One region of the Isoptericola sp. b408 genome, then DNA from elsewhere that is predicted to be linked to it. Evidence: predicted binding sites of a transcription regulator. Region 1 holds the regulator's gene; the other holds the start of a gene.
The links. Region 1 encodes Rex, which represses fermentation and respiration genes when NADH is low (regulators of the CRP and FNR family bind a similar motif). Its sites were predicted from a motif close to CTTGTGAANNNNTTCACAAG; they were not measured.
Positions count from the first base shown of each region.

Region 1 (8,125 bases):
TCACCGAGCTCGGACTGCTCGGCGAACCCGGGCTGGAGGTGGTCGACCCGGTCTGCGCACCGGACGAGCTCCTCGAGACCGTGCACGACGCCGACTACGTCGCCGCGGTGCGCCGCGCGGCGACCACGGGGGAGCCCGACGTCGCCCGGGGGCTCGGGACGGAGGACGACCCCGTGTTCCCCGCCATGCACGAGGCCGCGGCCCGGCTCGTGGGGGCCTCGGTCGCCGCCGCGGACGCCGTCTGGTCGGGACGGGCGCAGCACGGGATCAACATCGCCGGCGGCATGCACCACGCCCGCCGGGACGCGGCGTCGGGCTTCTGCGTCTACAACGACGCCGCCGCCGCCGTGCAGCGGCTGCTGGACAGCGGGGCGGAGCGGGTCGCGTACGTCGACCTCGACGCCCACCACGGCGACGGCGTCGAGGCGATCTTCTGGGACGAGCCGCGGGTGCTGACCTTCTCCGTCCACCAGGACGGCCGGACGCTGTTCCCCGGCACGGGCGACCCGGCGGACACCGGTGCCGGGCTGAACCACTGCACCGCGGTCAACGTCGCGCTCCCGCCGCGGACGGACTCCGCCGGATGGCTGCGCGCCGTCGACGCGGTGCTGCCGACCGTGCTGCGGGAGTTCGCCCCCGACGCCATCGTGTCCCAGCACGGAGCCGATGCCCACGGCAACGACCCGCTCGCCGACCTCTCCGTCGGTGTGCACGCGCAGAAGACCGCGGCCCGCTGGCTGCACGAGCTGGCGCACGAGCTCTGCGAGGGTCGCTGGGTGGCCCTCGGCGGCGGAGGGTACGCCGTCGTCGACGTGGTGCCGCTGGTGTGGGCGGCGCTGGTGGCCGAGGCGGCGCACGTCCCGCTGGAGACGGGGATGCCGCTGCCGGCAGCGTGGCGGGAGGCGGCGGAGGAGATGTCCGGGCTGCCCGCGGCCAGGACGCTGGGCCGCGGACCGGTCACCTGGCAACCGTGGTCGGCCGGCTACGACCCGTCGGACCCGACGGACCGGGCCGTGCTCGCCACGCGCCGCCACGTCTTCCCCGAGTTCGGCCTCGACCCCTTCCTGGACTGACCGGGCCGGTCCCGCGGCCGGGGTGACCCGGCGCACGCCGCCGTGGCCCGAGGCACCGGCCGTGATCGGGTATTCTGATAGACGGACTTTTCTCGCGTTGGTCGGCTGCGCCCGGGCTCACGGGCGCCGGTGCCAACGCCGTCCGACCACCGATCAGCATTGTGAGGACCTCATGGGCTCCGTCATCAAGAAGCGCCGCAAGCGCATGGCGAAGAAGAAGCACCGCAAGCTGCTGCGCAGGACGCGCCACCAGCGTCGCAACAAGAAGTGAGGCACCGCCCGCCGTCCGGCGGGTCGTGCTGAGCGAGCCCGGTAACCCTAGGGGTGCCGGGCTCGCTGCGTCCGTGGGGAGGGGCGTCCCCGGTCAGCGGCCCCGGACGCGTCGGCGCATGGCACGCTGCGCGGCCCGGAGCACGAGGCCCGCGACCCAGGCCGCGCCTGCCCACGACGCGGTCCGCACGCCGCGGTGCGCCACCCGCTGACCGCGACCGCGGAACTCGCGGATCGGCCAGCCGACCTCCTTGGCGTGCCGACGCAGACGCACGTCGGGGTTGATCGGGCAGGGGTGGCCGACGGACCGCATCATCGGCAGGTCGTTCAGCGAGTCCCCGTAGGCGTACGAGTGGTCCAGGTCGAGCCCCTCGCGCTCCGCGAGCTCCCGCACGGCCGCAGCCTTGGCCTCGCCGTGCATGAGGTCGCCCACCAGCGCGCCGGTGTAGTACCCCCGCTCGTGCTCCGCGATGGTGCCGAGGCAGCCGGTCGCGCCGAGCCGGCGTGCGATGAGGCCGCCGATCTCGACCGGCGTCGCGGTGACCAGCCAGACCTGGTCCCCGGCCGCCAGGTGCTCGTCCAGGAGTCGCTTCGTGCCGGGGAAGATCCGCAGCTCCAGGACGGTGTCGTAGACCTCGTCGCCCACGGCGGTGATCTCGGCGACCGAGCGGCCGGCGATGAGGGACAGCGCCCGGCTGCGCACGGTCTCGATCTGGGTGCGCGACTCGCCGAAGAGCAGGTACTTGGCCTGGATCAGCCCGAACCGCAGCAGGTCGGCGGTCCCGAAGAACTCGCGCCGGTACAGCGCCCGGGCCAGGTGGAACGAGCTGGCGCCGCGGATGATCGTGTTGTCCACGTCGAAGAACGCTGCCGCCGGCGGGCTGACCGGGGGGTCGGCGTGAGACGGCATGCGGTCCACTGTAGCCGCGCGGATACGCTGTCCTCGTGAGCGGCACCCCGACGACCCCTGAGGAGACGGCACGGGTGGTGATGTACACCCGACCCGGCTGCCATCTGTGCGACGACGCCAGGCAGGTGGTCTCCTCGGTGTGCGACCAGGCGGGCGCTGCGTGGCGGGAGATCGACATCGAGGCCGATGCCGCGCTGACCGAGCGGTACGGCGACTACGTGCCCGTCGTCGAGGTGGACGGCGTGCAGCAGGGGTTCTGGCGGGTGGACGCGGTGAGGTTGGCGCGCCGTCTGGCGGTCCCCCCGGGAGGGAAGCGGACGTGATCGAGATCGGTGAGGTGACGGTGCCCGCGGCGACGGTGGCGCGGCTTCCGTTCTACCTGCGTGCCCTGCGCGACCTGTTGAGCGACGGCGTCACCACGACGTCGTCCTCCGGGCTGGCGGAGCGGTCCGGCGTGGGCTCGGCCCAGCTGCGCAAGGACCTGTCCTACCTGGGGTCCTTCGGGACCCGCGGGGTCGGGTACGACGTGGAGACGCTGGCGTCCTCGATCAGCGCCGCGCTCGGGCTCGGGTCGGAGCACCGGCTCGCCATCGTCGGCGTGGGCAACCTCGGCAACGCCTTGGCGAACTACTCGGGCTACGCGGCCCGCGGGTTCCGGCTGGTGGCCCTGATCGACGCCGACCCGGACGTGGTGGGTCGCAGCGCCGCCGGCCTCGAGGTCGAGCACTCCGACCGTCTCGAGGAGATCCTCGCCGCCCGGGGGGTGTCGATGGTGATCCTGGCGACGCCGGGTGCGGCGGCGCAGGCGGTGGCCGAGCGGATCGTGGCCTGCGGGGTGCGCGAGATCCTGTCGTTCTCGCCGGTGGCGCTGCAGCTGCCCGACGACGTCGTGGTGCGCAGCGTCGACGTCGCGGGTGAGCTGCAGATCCTCGCGTTCCACGCCGCGGCGCGGCACGCGCAGTCCGGGGACGCCGTGGGTGTCGACGGTGACCCCGCGGTGGCCGGGGTCCAGCCCTCCGCCTGAGCCCGCGCACCATCCTGCGGGCCGGGCCGTCTCGCCGCGGGTCAGGACGGCCCGTGACGAGTCAGGACGGCCCGTGACGAGTCAGGACGGCCCGTGACGAGTCAGGCCCCCGCTGCACGAGTCAGCGCACGGGATCCGCGCGGACGCGGTTCCCGTGCGCTGACCGGCGACGGCGAGGTGCGGCGGGCACGACGCCGACAGGCGCCGGTTCACCGGCGTGGTGGGATCAGTTCTGCTCGATCGCCGAGACGTCGAGAGCGATCTTGACCTTCTCGCCGACCAGGATGCCGCCGGTCTCGAGCGCGGCGTTCCAGGTCAGGTCGAAGTCCTTGCGGTTGATGACGATCTCGGACTCGAACCCGGCGCGCTTGTTGCCGAACGGGTCGGTCGCGGCACCCTCGAAGGCGACCGGCAGGTCCACCGACCGGGTCACGCCGTTGATGGTCAGGTCGCCGGTGACGATGTAGGCGTCGTCGTCGGCGGTGACCGAGGTCGAGGTGAAGGTCCAGGTGGGGCGCTCCTCGGCGTGCCAGAAGTCCGCGCTCTTGAGGTGCTGGTCGCGGTTCTCGTCACCGGTGCTCACGGCGCTCGCGTCGAGCGTCACCGCGACGCAGGAGGACTCGAGGTCCTCGCCCACGGTGATCGTCCCGGCGGAGATGCCGACGGTCCCGCGGACCTTGGAGATGCCGGCGTGGCGGACGGAGAACGACGCCGTGGAGTGGCCGGCGTCGACGGCGTAGGTGCCGGTGGTCAGGGCCGGGGGCAGGGGGGTGGCCATGGGGTGGCTCCTTGTCAGATCGGTTGCAGGACGTGATGCGATCGCGTCCGGATCGTTCCATCGAAATGCATGAACAGGGCACCCCGGCGCAGTATTCCCGCGCCGTCCGGACGAGTTCGGAGACCGGTCCGCGGCCCGATCGTGACGCGGCTCACGACGCCTGTCGCGCCGACCGGTCCACCCCCGGGATCTGGGACACTAAGGCGCATGGCCACCACCACCGTCCACCTGATGCGGCACGGCGAGGTCCACAACCCGGACGGCGTCCTGTACGGACGCATCCCGGGCTACCGGTTGTCCGACCGCGGTCAGCAGATGGCGCGACGCGTCGCGGACCACCTCACCGACACCGGCCGGGACGTCGCCGCCGTCGTCGCGAGCCCGCTGCAGCGCGCCCAGGAGACCGCCGCGCCCGTCGCCGCCGCGTTCGGCCTGGAGCTGGCCACCGACGACCGGCTGATCGAGGCCGGCAACCTGCTCGAGGGCTCGACGATCGGCACGAACCCCGCCCAGCTCGCCCACCCCCGGTACTGGAAGCTGCTGTGGAACCCGCTGCGGCCGTCCTGGGGCGAGGCCTACGCCGACCAGGTCGTGCGCATGCGGGCCGCCGTCGACGACGCCCGACGTGCCCACGCGGGGCGCGAGGTCGTCCTGGTGAGCCACCAGCTCCCCGTCTGGCTGACCCGGCTGGCCTTCGAGGGCAGGCGCCTGGCCCACGACCCGCGGCGTCGCCAGTGCGCGCTGGCCTCGCTGACGTCGCTGACGTTCACCGACGACCACTTCGCCGGACTGCACTACGCCGAACCCGCCGGGGACCTGCTCGTCGGCGCCGAGCCGCAGGCGGGCGCCTGATGGCGCGCCGCCACGCGGCGGGCGTCGCGCTCGCCCTCGGGACGGCCCTCGCGCTGGCCGGGTGCGGCGCCGCCGACTCCGGCGCGGGCGACGTCGTCGGCCAGGGGTTCGTCTCCGGCGACGGCACCGTGCAGCAGTGGGAGCCGGCCGACCGGACCGAGCCGGTGGTCGTCGAGGGCACCAGCTTCGAGGGGGACGAGGTCTCCACCGCCGACTGGCGCGGGGACGTCGTCGTGCTCAACACCTGGTACGCAGGCTGCGCGCCCTGCCGCGCCGAGGCTCCGGCCCTGGTCTCGATCGCGACGGACCGCGCCGACGAGGGGGTGCACCTGCTGGGCATCAACACCGAGGACGAGGCCGGTGCCGCGCTCGCCTTCCAGCGCACCTTCGAGGTGCCCTACCCGTCGATCGAGGACCGCAGCGGCCAGGTCGTGGCCGGGCTGTCGGGCGTCGTGCCGCTGCAGGCGGTCCCGTCCACCGTCGTGCTCGACGCCGAGGGTCGCGTGGCCGCCCGCGTCGTCGGCGAGGTGTCCGAGAGCACCCTCAACAGCCTGATCGACGACGCGATGGCGGGTGCCTGAGATGGGAGAGCTGTTCGCGACGACGGCGGTGAGCGGATCGATGCTGCTCGCCGTCCCCGTCGCGCTGCTGGCCGGTCTGGTCTCCTTCGCCTCGCCGTGCGTGCTGCCCCTGGTCCCCGGCTACGTGGGGTACGTGGGTGGCATGGCCGCCGCGAACGCCGGCCCGGTCGAGACGTCCCGGGGCGGGACGACGACGGCGGCCCCGGCGGCCGCGCCGGCCCGTGGCCGGGTCGTGGCCGGGGTCGGGCTCTTCGTCCTCGGCTTCACCGCCGTGTTCGTCGCCCTCATGGCGGCGGCCGGGGCCGCCGGTGCCTATCTGGTGCGCTACGAGGACGTCCTCACGCGCGTGCTCGGCGTCGTCGTCGTCCTCATGGGCGTCGCCTTCCTCGGCGGGATCGGCTTCCTGCAGCGGGAGCGCCGACTGCACGTGACACCGCGGGCCGGCCTGTGGAGCGCACCGCTGCTCGGCGTCGTGTTCGGCATCGGGTGGACCCCCTGCATGGGCCCGACCCTGGCCGCCGTCCAGTCCCTCGCGCTGGACGAGGCGTCGGCCACCCGGGGCGTCCTGCTCGGGATCGCCTACTGCGTCGGCCTCGGCGTGCCCTTCCTGCTGGTGGCCCTGGGCCTGCAGTCCTCCGAGCGGATGCTGAGCTTCCTGCGACGGCACCGGCTGACGATCATGCGGGTCGGTGGTGGGCTGCTCATCGTCATCGGCCTGGCGATGGTGACCGGTCTGTGGGGCGTGACCACCAGCCTGCTGCAGAGCTGGATCAGCGGATACACGACGGTGGTGTGATGAGCGAGCGGACCTACCGTCCCGAGGGCATCGCGGACGACTTCACCACCGGTGAGCCGACGTCCGCGGCGGACGCCCGACCGGAGCCGTCCGGGGCGCCGTCGTCCCCGCGGGGACCGCAGGCCCCCCAGCTCGGCTGGCGGGGCATGCTGCGCTGGACGTGGCGGCAGCTGACCAGCATGCGCGTGGCGCTCATGCTCCTCATGCTGCTCGCCGTCGCGGCGCTGCCCGGCTCGATCCTGCCGCAGCGCGACCAGGACCCCGCGGCGGTCGTCGAGTACCTGGGTGACCACCCGACCGCCGGCGAGTGGCTGGACCGGTTCGGGTTCTTCGACGTCTACACGTCCGTCTGGTTCTCGGCCATCTACCTGCTGCTGCTGGTGTCGCTGGTCGGCTGCATCGTGCCGCGCACGATCGCGCACGCCCGGGCGCTGCGGGCCCGCCCGCCGCGGACCCCCGCCCGGTTCGAGCGCTTCCCGGTGCACGTGACGGGGACGACGTCCGCGACGCCGGACGAGGTGGCCGACGCGGCGTCGACCCACCTGCGCGGCCGGTGGCGACGCCTGCCGACCTTCCGGGTCGAGACCGGGGCCGAGGACGCCCGGGCCGCCCGCGGCGCGCTGCCCGGGCGGCCTGCTGCGCGGACCGTCGCCGCCGAGCGAGGGTATCTGCGCGAGAGCGGCAACCTGCTGTTCCACCTGGCCCTGGTGGGCCTCGTGATCGCCGTCGCCGTGGGCCAGCTCATGCACTACCGCGGGCAGGCGATCATCACCGAGGGGCGCGGTTTCGCGAACGCGGTGGTCGACTACGACACGTTCGAGTCCGGCGCGTGGTTCGCCCCGGAGTCGCTCGTGCCGTTCTCGATGACGCTGGACTCCTTCGAGTCCGAGTTCGCCACGGACACCGTCGCGTTCGCCCAGTCCCGCGACTTCACCGCCGACGTCACGGTCACCGAGCCGGACGGCTCCTCGCGGGCCGAGACCATCCGGGTCAACCACCCTCTCGAGGTCGACGGTTCCAAGATCTACCTGCAGGGCAACGGGTACGCCCCCGAGATCACGGTGACCGACGCGGAGGGTGCCACCGCGTTCAGCGGGCGGGTGCCGTTCCTGCCGGAGGACCAGGTGTACACCTCACGAGGCGTCGTCAAGGTGCCGGACGTGTCGCCGGGGCTCGACCAGATCGGGCTGATCGGGTACTTCCTGCCGACGGCCGTCATCAACGAGGACGGCACCGCCGAGTCGGTGTTCCCGCTGCCGGAGGACCCGCTGCTCGTCCTGGAGGTGTACCGCGGCGATCTCGGGCTCGACGCCGGCGTCCCGCAGAACGTCTACCGCCTGGACACCGCGAACCTCACGCCGTCCCTCGACGACGACGGCGGACGGGTCACCCTGCTGCTCGAGCCGGGCGACTCGGTCGAGCTGCCCGACGGGCTGGGCACGGTCGCGCTCGGCGAGGACGTCCCCCGGTTCGTCGCCCTGGACCTGCGGCACGACCCCTCGTTGGCGTGGGTGCTGACGTTCGCGCTCCTGGCGCTGCTGGGGCTGACGGGATCGCTCTTCCTGCCGCGACGCCGCGTGTGGGTGCGATCATGGACGTCCGGCCGCGTCACGCGAGTCGAGGTCGCCGGGCTGGCCCGTGGGGACGACGCCGGGCTGGAGACCGAGGTCGACAAGGCCTTCGGAGCGCTGCCGGACGTCGAGCGCGACGGACCGGACGGCGCCGGACGGACCTGTGGGTCCGGTGCCGGGACGACGGACGGTCGAGCGACCGGGAGCGAGGAGGACTGAGATGGAGATCGCCGAGCTGAGCGATCTGCTCGTGTGGGCGGCGGCGACGAC
Region 1 is NZ_JAUQYQ010000001.1:849,520-857,644, forward strand. It holds gene Q6347_RS03935 (acetoin utilization protein AcuC) at 1-1,073, shown strand, start outside; gene Q6347_RS03940 (30S ribosomal protein bS22) at 1,246-1,344, shown strand; gene Q6347_RS03945 (HAD family phosphatase) at 1,438-2,253, opposite strand; gene Q6347_RS03950 (glutaredoxin family protein) at 2,334-2,576, shown strand; gene Q6347_RS03955 (redox-sensing transcriptional repressor Rex) at 2,573-3,277, shown strand; gene Q6347_RS03960 (YceI family protein) at 3,504-4,055, opposite strand; gene Q6347_RS03965 (histidine phosphatase family protein) at 4,263-4,907, shown strand; gene Q6347_RS03970 (TlpA disulfide reductase family protein) at 4,907-5,488, shown strand; gene Q6347_RS03975 (cytochrome c biogenesis CcdA family protein) at 5,490-6,284, shown strand; gene Q6347_RS03980 (cytochrome c biogenesis protein ResB) at 6,284-8,074, shown strand; gene ccsB (c-type cytochrome biogenesis protein CcsB) at 8,076-8,125, shown strand, end outside.

Region 2 (8,125 bases), on a different contig from region 1:
CCCAGACCTCCCGGACGCCGTCCCACCGCTCGAGGCCGTCGGTGAGCTGGTCGGTGAACACCCACCGGTTGCCCGCGTCGCGCACGGCGTCGACGACGGCGCGGCCGACGGCGACGTGGTCGGCCTGGTTGAGGACGCCGCCGGGGAACTCCTCGCGGAAGTTCAGGGTGATGACGACCTCGGGGCGGTGCCGGCGGATCGCGTGGGCGATCGCGGACCGCAGCGGCAGGCCGTACTCGACCACCCCGTCGGGGAAGCCGAGGAACTCGACGTCCTCGACCCCGACGACACGCGCGGACTCGACCTGCTCCGCCTCGCGGACCCGCCGGGACTCGGTGGGCTCCATGCCGTCGATGCCGGCCTCGCCGCTGGTCACCATGACGTAGCCGATCCGTTTGCCCTGTCCGGTCCAGCGCGCGATGGCCGCCGCTCCCCCGAACTCCATGTCGTCGGGGTGGGCGACGACGACCAGGGCCGTGTCCCAGTCCTCGTCGAGCGGTGCCGGCGGTGCGGGTGCGGTGCTCCTCATGCCCCGACGGTACCCAGCGCCGCGCGCGGCGTCAGTACGTGGTCAACCCGCGCGAGCGGAACACCTCGCGCACGGCCTCGGTGGCCTCCGCGGAGGGCGGCTCGACGTCGTCCAGCTCGTAGGTCCGTCCGAGGTCCGCCCACTTGTCGCGCGCCATCTGGTGGAACGGCAGCACCTCGACCCGCTGCACGGTGCCGGGGCGCACGGCCTCGATCGCGGCGGCGTGCTCGGCCACGAGCTCGACGTTGCGCGGGTCGTCGGTCAGCCCCGGCACCAGCACGAACCGGATCCAGACCGGGACGCCCCGCTCGGCGAGCCGCCGGCCGAAGGCCAGCGTCGGGGCCAGCGGCCGGCCGGTCACCCGCCGGTAGGTCTCCTCGTCGCCGGACTTGATGTCGAGCAGGACCAGGTCGGTGTCGTCGAGCATCTCGTCGGTGGCGTTCGCCCCGAGGAACCCCGAGGTGTCCAGGCAGGTGTGCACGCCCCGCTCCTTGGCGCCGCGCAGGACGCGCGCGGCGAAGGCCGGCTGCATGAGCACCTCGCCGCCCGACAGCGTGATCCCGCCGCCGGTGGCGGCGAAGACGGCCCGGTACCGCTCGACGCGGGCCAGCAGGTCCTCGGCCAGGACGGGGCCGCCGTCCTTCATGGCGAGGGTGTCGGGGTTGTGGCAGTACAGGCACCGCAGGGGGCAGCCGGACAGGAACACGGTCATCCGCGTCCCCGGGCCGTCGACCGCGGTGACGAGCTCCCACGAGTGCACCGAGCCGAGCGCGCCCGAGCGCATGAGCTCCAGGCGCTCGGACCGCTCGACGTCGGTGGTCGCCAGCCCGCGCAGGCCGGCACCTGCCCGGCGCGCGCTGGGGGCGTCCAGGGGCGCCAGGCAGGTGGTCATCTCAGATCTCCCCGTGGAAGGTCCGGGCCAGCACGTCGAGCTGCTGCTCGCGGGTCAGCCGCACGAAGTTCACGGCGTAGCCCGAGACCCGGATGGTGAGCTGCGGGTAGTTCTCCGGGTGCTCCATGGCGTCCTCGAGCGTGGAGCGCACCAGCACGTTGACGTTCATGTGGTAACCGCCCGCGCCGAACGACGCGTCGAGCAGGCCGGAGAGGTTGGTGATCTGCTCCGCACGGGTCCGTCCCAGCCCTGCCGGCACGACGGTGTTGGTCAGCGAGATCCCGTCCTGGGCCGCCTCGTAGGGCAGCTTGGCCACCGACAGCGCGGAGGCGAGCATCCCGTGGGTGTCGCGCCCGTTCATCGGGTTGGCCCCCGGGGAGAACGGCTCGCCGGCGCGACGGCCGTCCGGGGTGTTCCCGGTGGCCTTGCCGTAGACGACGTTCGAGGTGATCGTCAGCACCGACTGGGTGGGCACGGCGTCGCGGTACATCCGGTGGCTGCGCACCTTGGCCATGAACGACTCCACCAGGTCCACGGCGATCTCGTCGGCGCGGTCGTCGTCGTTGCCGTAGGCCGGGTAGTCGCCCTCGGTGCGGTAGTCCACGACGATGCCGCGGTCGTCGACGACGGGGGTGACGGTGGCGTAGCGGATGGCCGACAGCGAGTCGGTGGCCACCGCCAGACCGGCGATCCCGCAGGCCATGGTGCGCAGCACGTCCTTGTCGTGCAGCGCCATCTCGAGCCGCTCGTAGGCGTACTTGTCGTGGGACCAGTGGATGCAGTTGAGCGCCTCGACGTAGGTGGCGGCCAGCCAGTCCATGGTCTGGTCGAACCGGGCACGGACGTCGTCGTAGTCCAGGGGCAGGCCCTCGGGCACCGGGGTGGCGACGGGCGAGACCTGCGCGCCCGTGATCTCGTCGCGCCCGCCGTTGATGGCGTAGAGCAGGGTCTTGGCGAGGTTGACGCGCGCGCCGAAGAACTGCATCTGCTTGCCGATCGCCATCGGGGAGACGCAGCAGGCGATGCCGGCGTCGTCGCCCCACGCGGTGCGGATCTCCTCGTCGGACTCGTACTGCACCGCGGAGGTGTCGATGGAGACCTGGGAGCAGAAGTCCTTGAACCCCTGCGGCAGGTCGGCCGACCAGAACACGGTCATGTTCGGCTCCGGCGCCGGCCCCAGGTTGTACAGCGTCTGCAGCATGCGGAACGAGTTCTTGGTGACCAGGGTGCGGCCGTCGGCGCCCATGCCGCCGATGGTCTCGGTGACCCAGGTGGGGTCGCCGGAGAACAGCGCGTCGTACTCGGGGGTGCGCAGGAACCGGACGATGCGCAGCTTGATGACGAAGTCGTCCATGATCTCCTGCGCGCGGGCCTCGGTGATCCGCCCGGCGGCCAGGTCGCGCTCGAGGTAGACGTCCAGGAACGTCGAGGTGCGCCCGAGCGACATCGCGGCACCGTTCTGCTCCTTGACCGCTCCCAGGAACCCGAAGTACAGCCACTGCACGGCCTCGACGGCGGTGCGCGCCGGGCCGGAGATGTCCACGCCGTAGGAGGCGGCCATCTCCTTGAGCTCGCCCAGCGCACGGATCTGCTCGGCGTGCTCCTCGCGGGCCCGGGCCACCGTCTCGCTGAACGGCTCGACGTCGAGGGTCAGCTTGTCGAGCTTCTTGGCCGCGATCAGCTCGTCGACGCCGTAGAGCGCGACGCGCCGGTAGTCGCCGATGATGCGGCCGCGGCCGTAGGCGTCGGGCAGGCCGGTCACCACGTGCGAGCTGCGGGCGGCCCGGACGTTCGGCGGGTAGACGTCGAAGACGCCCTGGTTGTGGGTCTTGCGGTACTCGGTGAAGACCTTCTTGAGGTCCTGGTCGACCGGGTAGCCGTAGGTGTTGAGGGCTCCCTCGACCATCCGCCAGCCGCCGTTCGGCATGATCGCGCGCTTGAGGGGGGCGTCCGTCTGCAGGCCGACGATGATCTCGCTCGCGGGGTCGATGTAGCCCGGCTCGTGCGCCGTGATGCCGGCCGGGACGTCGTAGGAGACGTCGTAGACGCCGTTCTCGCGCTCGACGGGGAACATCGCGCTCAGCCGGGCCCAGAGGGCGTCGGTGCGCTCGGTCGGCCCGGCCAGGAACGTCGCGTCGCCCTCGTAGGGCGTGTAGTTGCGCTGGATGAAGTCCCGGACGTCGACCGTGTCGCACCACGGTCCGGGGACGAAACCTTCCCACGCGGCACCGGTGGTGGTCTGACGCTCTTCCTGGACGGTCATCGCCCCGCTCCTTCACGCTCGCTCGGTGATGCTTCCAGCGTATTCGTGAAGACCTTCACAAGCAATGGTCTGACCACAGAGCGGCCGAGACGTCCGTCACAGACCACCGGCCGCACCGTCTCACGGTGCGGCCGGTGGCGGGAACGGCTCAGGGGGGCGGAGAGCTCACTCCTGGGAGAGCGTCGCCAGCGCGTCGCGCACGGCGTCCTCGGCCTGCATGCGCTGCGCGGACATGATCTGCTCGCGGCTGGCGTGGTCGAGGAACGCCACCGGCAGGCCGGTGTGCACGAAGGGCGTGCGGATCCCCTGCGCGGCGGCGCGCTGGGCGAGCATCGCGCCGACACCGCCGTCCACGACGCCGTCCTCCAGCGTGACGACGAGGTCGTGGTCACCGGTCATCTTCACCAGGCGCTCCGGCGCCGGCAGCACCCAGGTCGGGGAGACGACGTCGACCGCCAGCCCGTGCGCCGCCAACGACTCCCCCGCCGCCAGACCGGCGGCGGCCATCGCCCCGACGCCGACGACGAGGACGCGCGCGGGCGAGGAGGTGCCGTCGCCCGGGGTGTGCCGCGCCACGACGTCGACCCCCTCCAGCGTCTCGACGGCCTCGATCGACTCGTCGAGGGCGCCCTTGGGGTACCGGACGACCGTCGGCGCGTCGTCGACCTCCACGGCCGCGCGCAGGGCCGCGCGCAGCGTCGCCTCGTCGCGCGGGGCGGCCAGCCTCAGACCCGGGACGATGCGCAGCATCGCCATGTCCCACATGCCGTTGTGGCTGGGCCCGTCGGCGCCCGTGACGCCGGCCCGGTCGAGCACGAAGGTGACGCCCGCCTTGTGCAGGGCGACGTCCATCAGCACCTGGTCGAAGGCGCGGTTGAGGAACGTGGCGTACACCGCCACCACCGGGTGCAGACCGGCGAACGCCATGCCGGCGGCCGACGTCGCGGCGTGCTGCTCGGCGATGCCGACGTCGAAGGTGCGCTCGGGGAACTCCTCGGCGAACGGCGCCATGCCGACCGGGTGCAGCATGGCCGCGGTGATCGCCACGACGTCGGGGCGGCGGCGCCCGATCTCCACGAGCTCCTCGGCGAACACCTGGGTCCACCCGAACCGCGACGGCGCGACCGGCAGCCCGGTCTCGGGGTGGATCTTGCCCACCGCGTGGAAGCGGTCGGCGACGTCCTCCTCGGCCGGGATGTAGCCGCGACCCTTCTCGGTGATCGCGTGCACGATGACGGGTCCGCCGTAGGTCTTGGCCCGCCGCAGGGCGTGCTCCATCGCGCTGACGTCGTGGCCGTCGACCGGGCCGACGTACTTCAGCCCCAGGTCCTCGAACATCCCCTGCGGGGCGACGACGTCCTTGAGGCCCTTCTTCAGGCCGTGCAGCCAGCCGTAGGCGAAGCGTCCGGGCGGGCCGGTGCGCTGCAGCGCGCGCTTGCCCCACGCCAGGAAGGCCTCGTAGCCACGGGTCGTGCGCAGCGTGGCCAGGTGGTCAGCCACGCCGCCGATGGTCGGCGAGTACGAGCGGCCGTTGTCGTTGACGACGATGACCAGCCGGCGGTCGCGCCCGGCCGCGATGTTGTTGATGGCCTCCCAGGCCATGCCACCGGTCAGGGCGCCGTCCCCGATCACCGCGACGACGTGCTTGTCGTCGTGGTGCCCGATCTCGTTCGCCTTGGCGATGCCGTCCGCCCAGGACAGGGCCGTCGACGCGTGGGAGTTCTCCACGACGTCGTGCTCGGACTCCGACCGGCTCGGGTAGCCGGACAGGCCGCCGCGCTTGCGCAGGTCGGCGAAGTCCTGGCGCCCCGTGAGCAGCTTGTGCACGTAGGACTGGTGGCCGGTGTCGAAGACCAGCGTGTCCCGCGGCGAGTCGTACACGCGGTGCAGCGCGATCGTCAGCTCGACGACGCCGAGGTTCGGCCCCAGGTGCCCGCCCGTGCGGGAGACGTTGTGCACGAGGAAGTCGCGGATCTCGGTGGCCAGCTGCCGCGTCTGGGCCGGACCGAGCCTGCGCACGTCCTCGGGCGCGGTGATCGTGCTCAACAGCCCCATACGTTCCTCCTGCAGATCATCAGACAACTCTAAGTGCTGTTCGTGACGTCCCGGTGCAGCGGATGCGCGGTAGATTCGAAGGGTGCGTTTCCTCCCGGGCCAGCAGCCCACCACCGACCTGACCTACGGCGACGTCTTCATGGTGCCGTCCCGCTCGGACGTCACCAGCCGGTTCGACGTGGACCTGTCCAGCGACGACGGCACCGGGACGACGGTCCCCGTCGTGGTGGCGAACATGACGGCCGTCGCCGGCCGCCGCATGAGCGAGACCGTGGCCCGCCGCGGCGGCATCGCCATCCTCCCCCAGGACATCCCGGCCGACGTCGTGGCCGACGTCGTGGCGGACGTGAAGTCCAAGGACCCCGTCGTCGAGACCCCGGTCGTGGTGACCCCGACCGACACCGTCGCCGACGTGCTCTCCCTGCTGGGCAAGCGGTCGCACGGCGCCGCCGTCGTGGTCGACGCGGGCCGCCCCGTCGGCGTGGTGACCGAGGACGACTGCACCGCCGTGGACCGGTTCGCCCGCGTCGCCACCGTGATGTCGACGGACCTGGTGACCCTCGACGCCAAGGAGATCGAGGACGACGGCCTGCCCGCCACGTTCGAGCGGCTGCACGCCGCGAAGATCCAGCTCGCCCCCGTCGTGCGCGACGGCGTGCTGGCCGGGGTGCTCACCCGCAAGGGCGCCGTGCGCTCGACCGTCTACTCCCCCGCCCTGGACGCCCGCGGTCGGCTGCGCATCGGTGCCGCCGTCGGCATCAACGGCGACGTCGCGGCCACCAGCCGCGAGCTGCTGGACGCCGGGATCGACGTGCTCGTCGTCGACACGGCGCACGGCCACCAGGACAAGATGATCGCCGCGCTGCAGGCGGTCCGGTCCGTCGACCCGCAGGTGCCGGTCGTGGCCGGCAACGTCGTGACAGCACAGGGAGTGCGCGACCTCGCCGCCGCGGGGGCCGACATCATCAAGGTGGGTGTCGGCCCGGGCGCCATGTGCACCACGCGGATGCAGACCGCCGTCGGGCGCCCGCAGTTCTCGGCCGTGCTGGAGTGCGCGGCCGCCGCCCGTGAGCTGGGCAAGCACGTCTGGGCCGACGGCGGCGTGCGGCACCCGCGCGACGTCGCCCTGGCGCTGGCCGCCGGCGCGTCGCAGGTGATGGTCGGCTCCTGGTTCGCCGGGACCTACGAGTCCCCGGGCGACCTGCACGAGGACGGGTCGGGCCGGCTGTACAAGGACTCGTTCGGCATGGCCTCGGCACGGGCCGTCGCCGCGCGCACCGCGGGCGAGGGGTCGGCGTTCGACCGCGCCCGCAAGGCGCTGTACGAGGAGGGCATCTCGACCGGCAAGATGTACCTCGACCCCCGCCGGCCGGGTGTCGAGGACCTGCTCGACGAGATCACCTCCGGCCTGCGCTCGAGCTGCACGTACGCCGGGGCGCGCACCCTGGCCGAGTTCGCCGACCGCGCCACGGTGGGCATCCAGTCGGCCGCCGGGTTCGCCGAGGGCATGCCCCTGCCGACCTCCTGGTGACCGGGGTGACCGGGGTGACCGGGGTGACCGACCGTCCCGACCCGGCGCGCGACCAGCTGGCGGCCCTCGCCCGCGACGGCTCGTTCGCGGGCCCCTGGCCGCACGCCCGCGGCGAGCTCGACCCGCGGCTCGCCCGCCCGGCGTCGGTCCTCGTGCTGTTCGGCGTCCTGGACGGACTGCCCTCGGACCACCACGCGCAGGCGCAGGCCGTCTCGCACGACCTCGACGTGCTGCTGCTCTCCCGGGCGGCGACGCTGAGCTCGCACGCCGGCCAGGTGGCGTTCCCCGGCGGGCGCGCGGACGCGGACGAGGACGCGGTGTCGGCCGCGCTGCGCGAGGCCCGCGAGGAGACCGGTGTCGACCCCGCGGGGATCGAGGTGCTGGGCACGCTGGCCACGCTGCCGATGCCGGTGAGCAACCACGTCGTCACGCCCGTGCTGGCCTGGTGGACGCGCCAGTCCCCCGTCGGCGTCGTCGACCCGGCCGAGTCCTCGCACGTGTTCCGCGCCCCGGTCGCGGACCTGCTCGACCCCGACCGGCGCGTCACCACCGTGCTGCGCCGCGGTGGCCAGGTCTGGCGCGGCCCGGCGTTCCAGGTGCACGACGGCGGCACCCAGCACCTGGTGTGGGGTTTCACCGCGGGCGTCCTGGACGCGCTGTTCGACCACCTGGGCTGGACCGAGCCGTGGGACCGCGGGCGCGAGATCGAGCTCGACCCCTGATGGCGGCGGCCGAGATCGAGATCGACGTCGACCTGGTCCGCGCGCTGCTGGAGGCCCAGCACCCGGACCTGGCCGACGGCCCGCTGCGGGTCGCCGCCGAGGGCTGGGACAACGTCATGGTGCGCCTGGGCGA
Region 2 is NZ_JAUQYQ010000002.1:429,429-437,553, reverse strand. It holds gene Q6347_RS07660 (PIG-L deacetylase family protein) at 1-529, opposite strand, end outside; gene pflA (pyruvate formate-lyase-activating protein) at 561-1,421, opposite strand; gene pflB (formate C-acetyltransferase) at 1,423-3,684, opposite strand; gene dxs (1-deoxy-D-xylulose-5-phosphate synthase) at 3,850-5,739, opposite strand; gene Q6347_RS07640 (GuaB1 family IMP dehydrogenase-related protein) at 5,822-7,270, shown strand; gene Q6347_RS07635 (CoA pyrophosphatase) at 7,294-7,992, shown strand; gene Q6347_RS07630 (aminoglycoside phosphotransferase family protein) at 7,992-8,125, shown strand, end outside.
Region 2: pflB (formate C-acetyltransferase) is a predicted target of Rex. The motif match lies at 3,727-3,746, and genes of this name have one in related genera.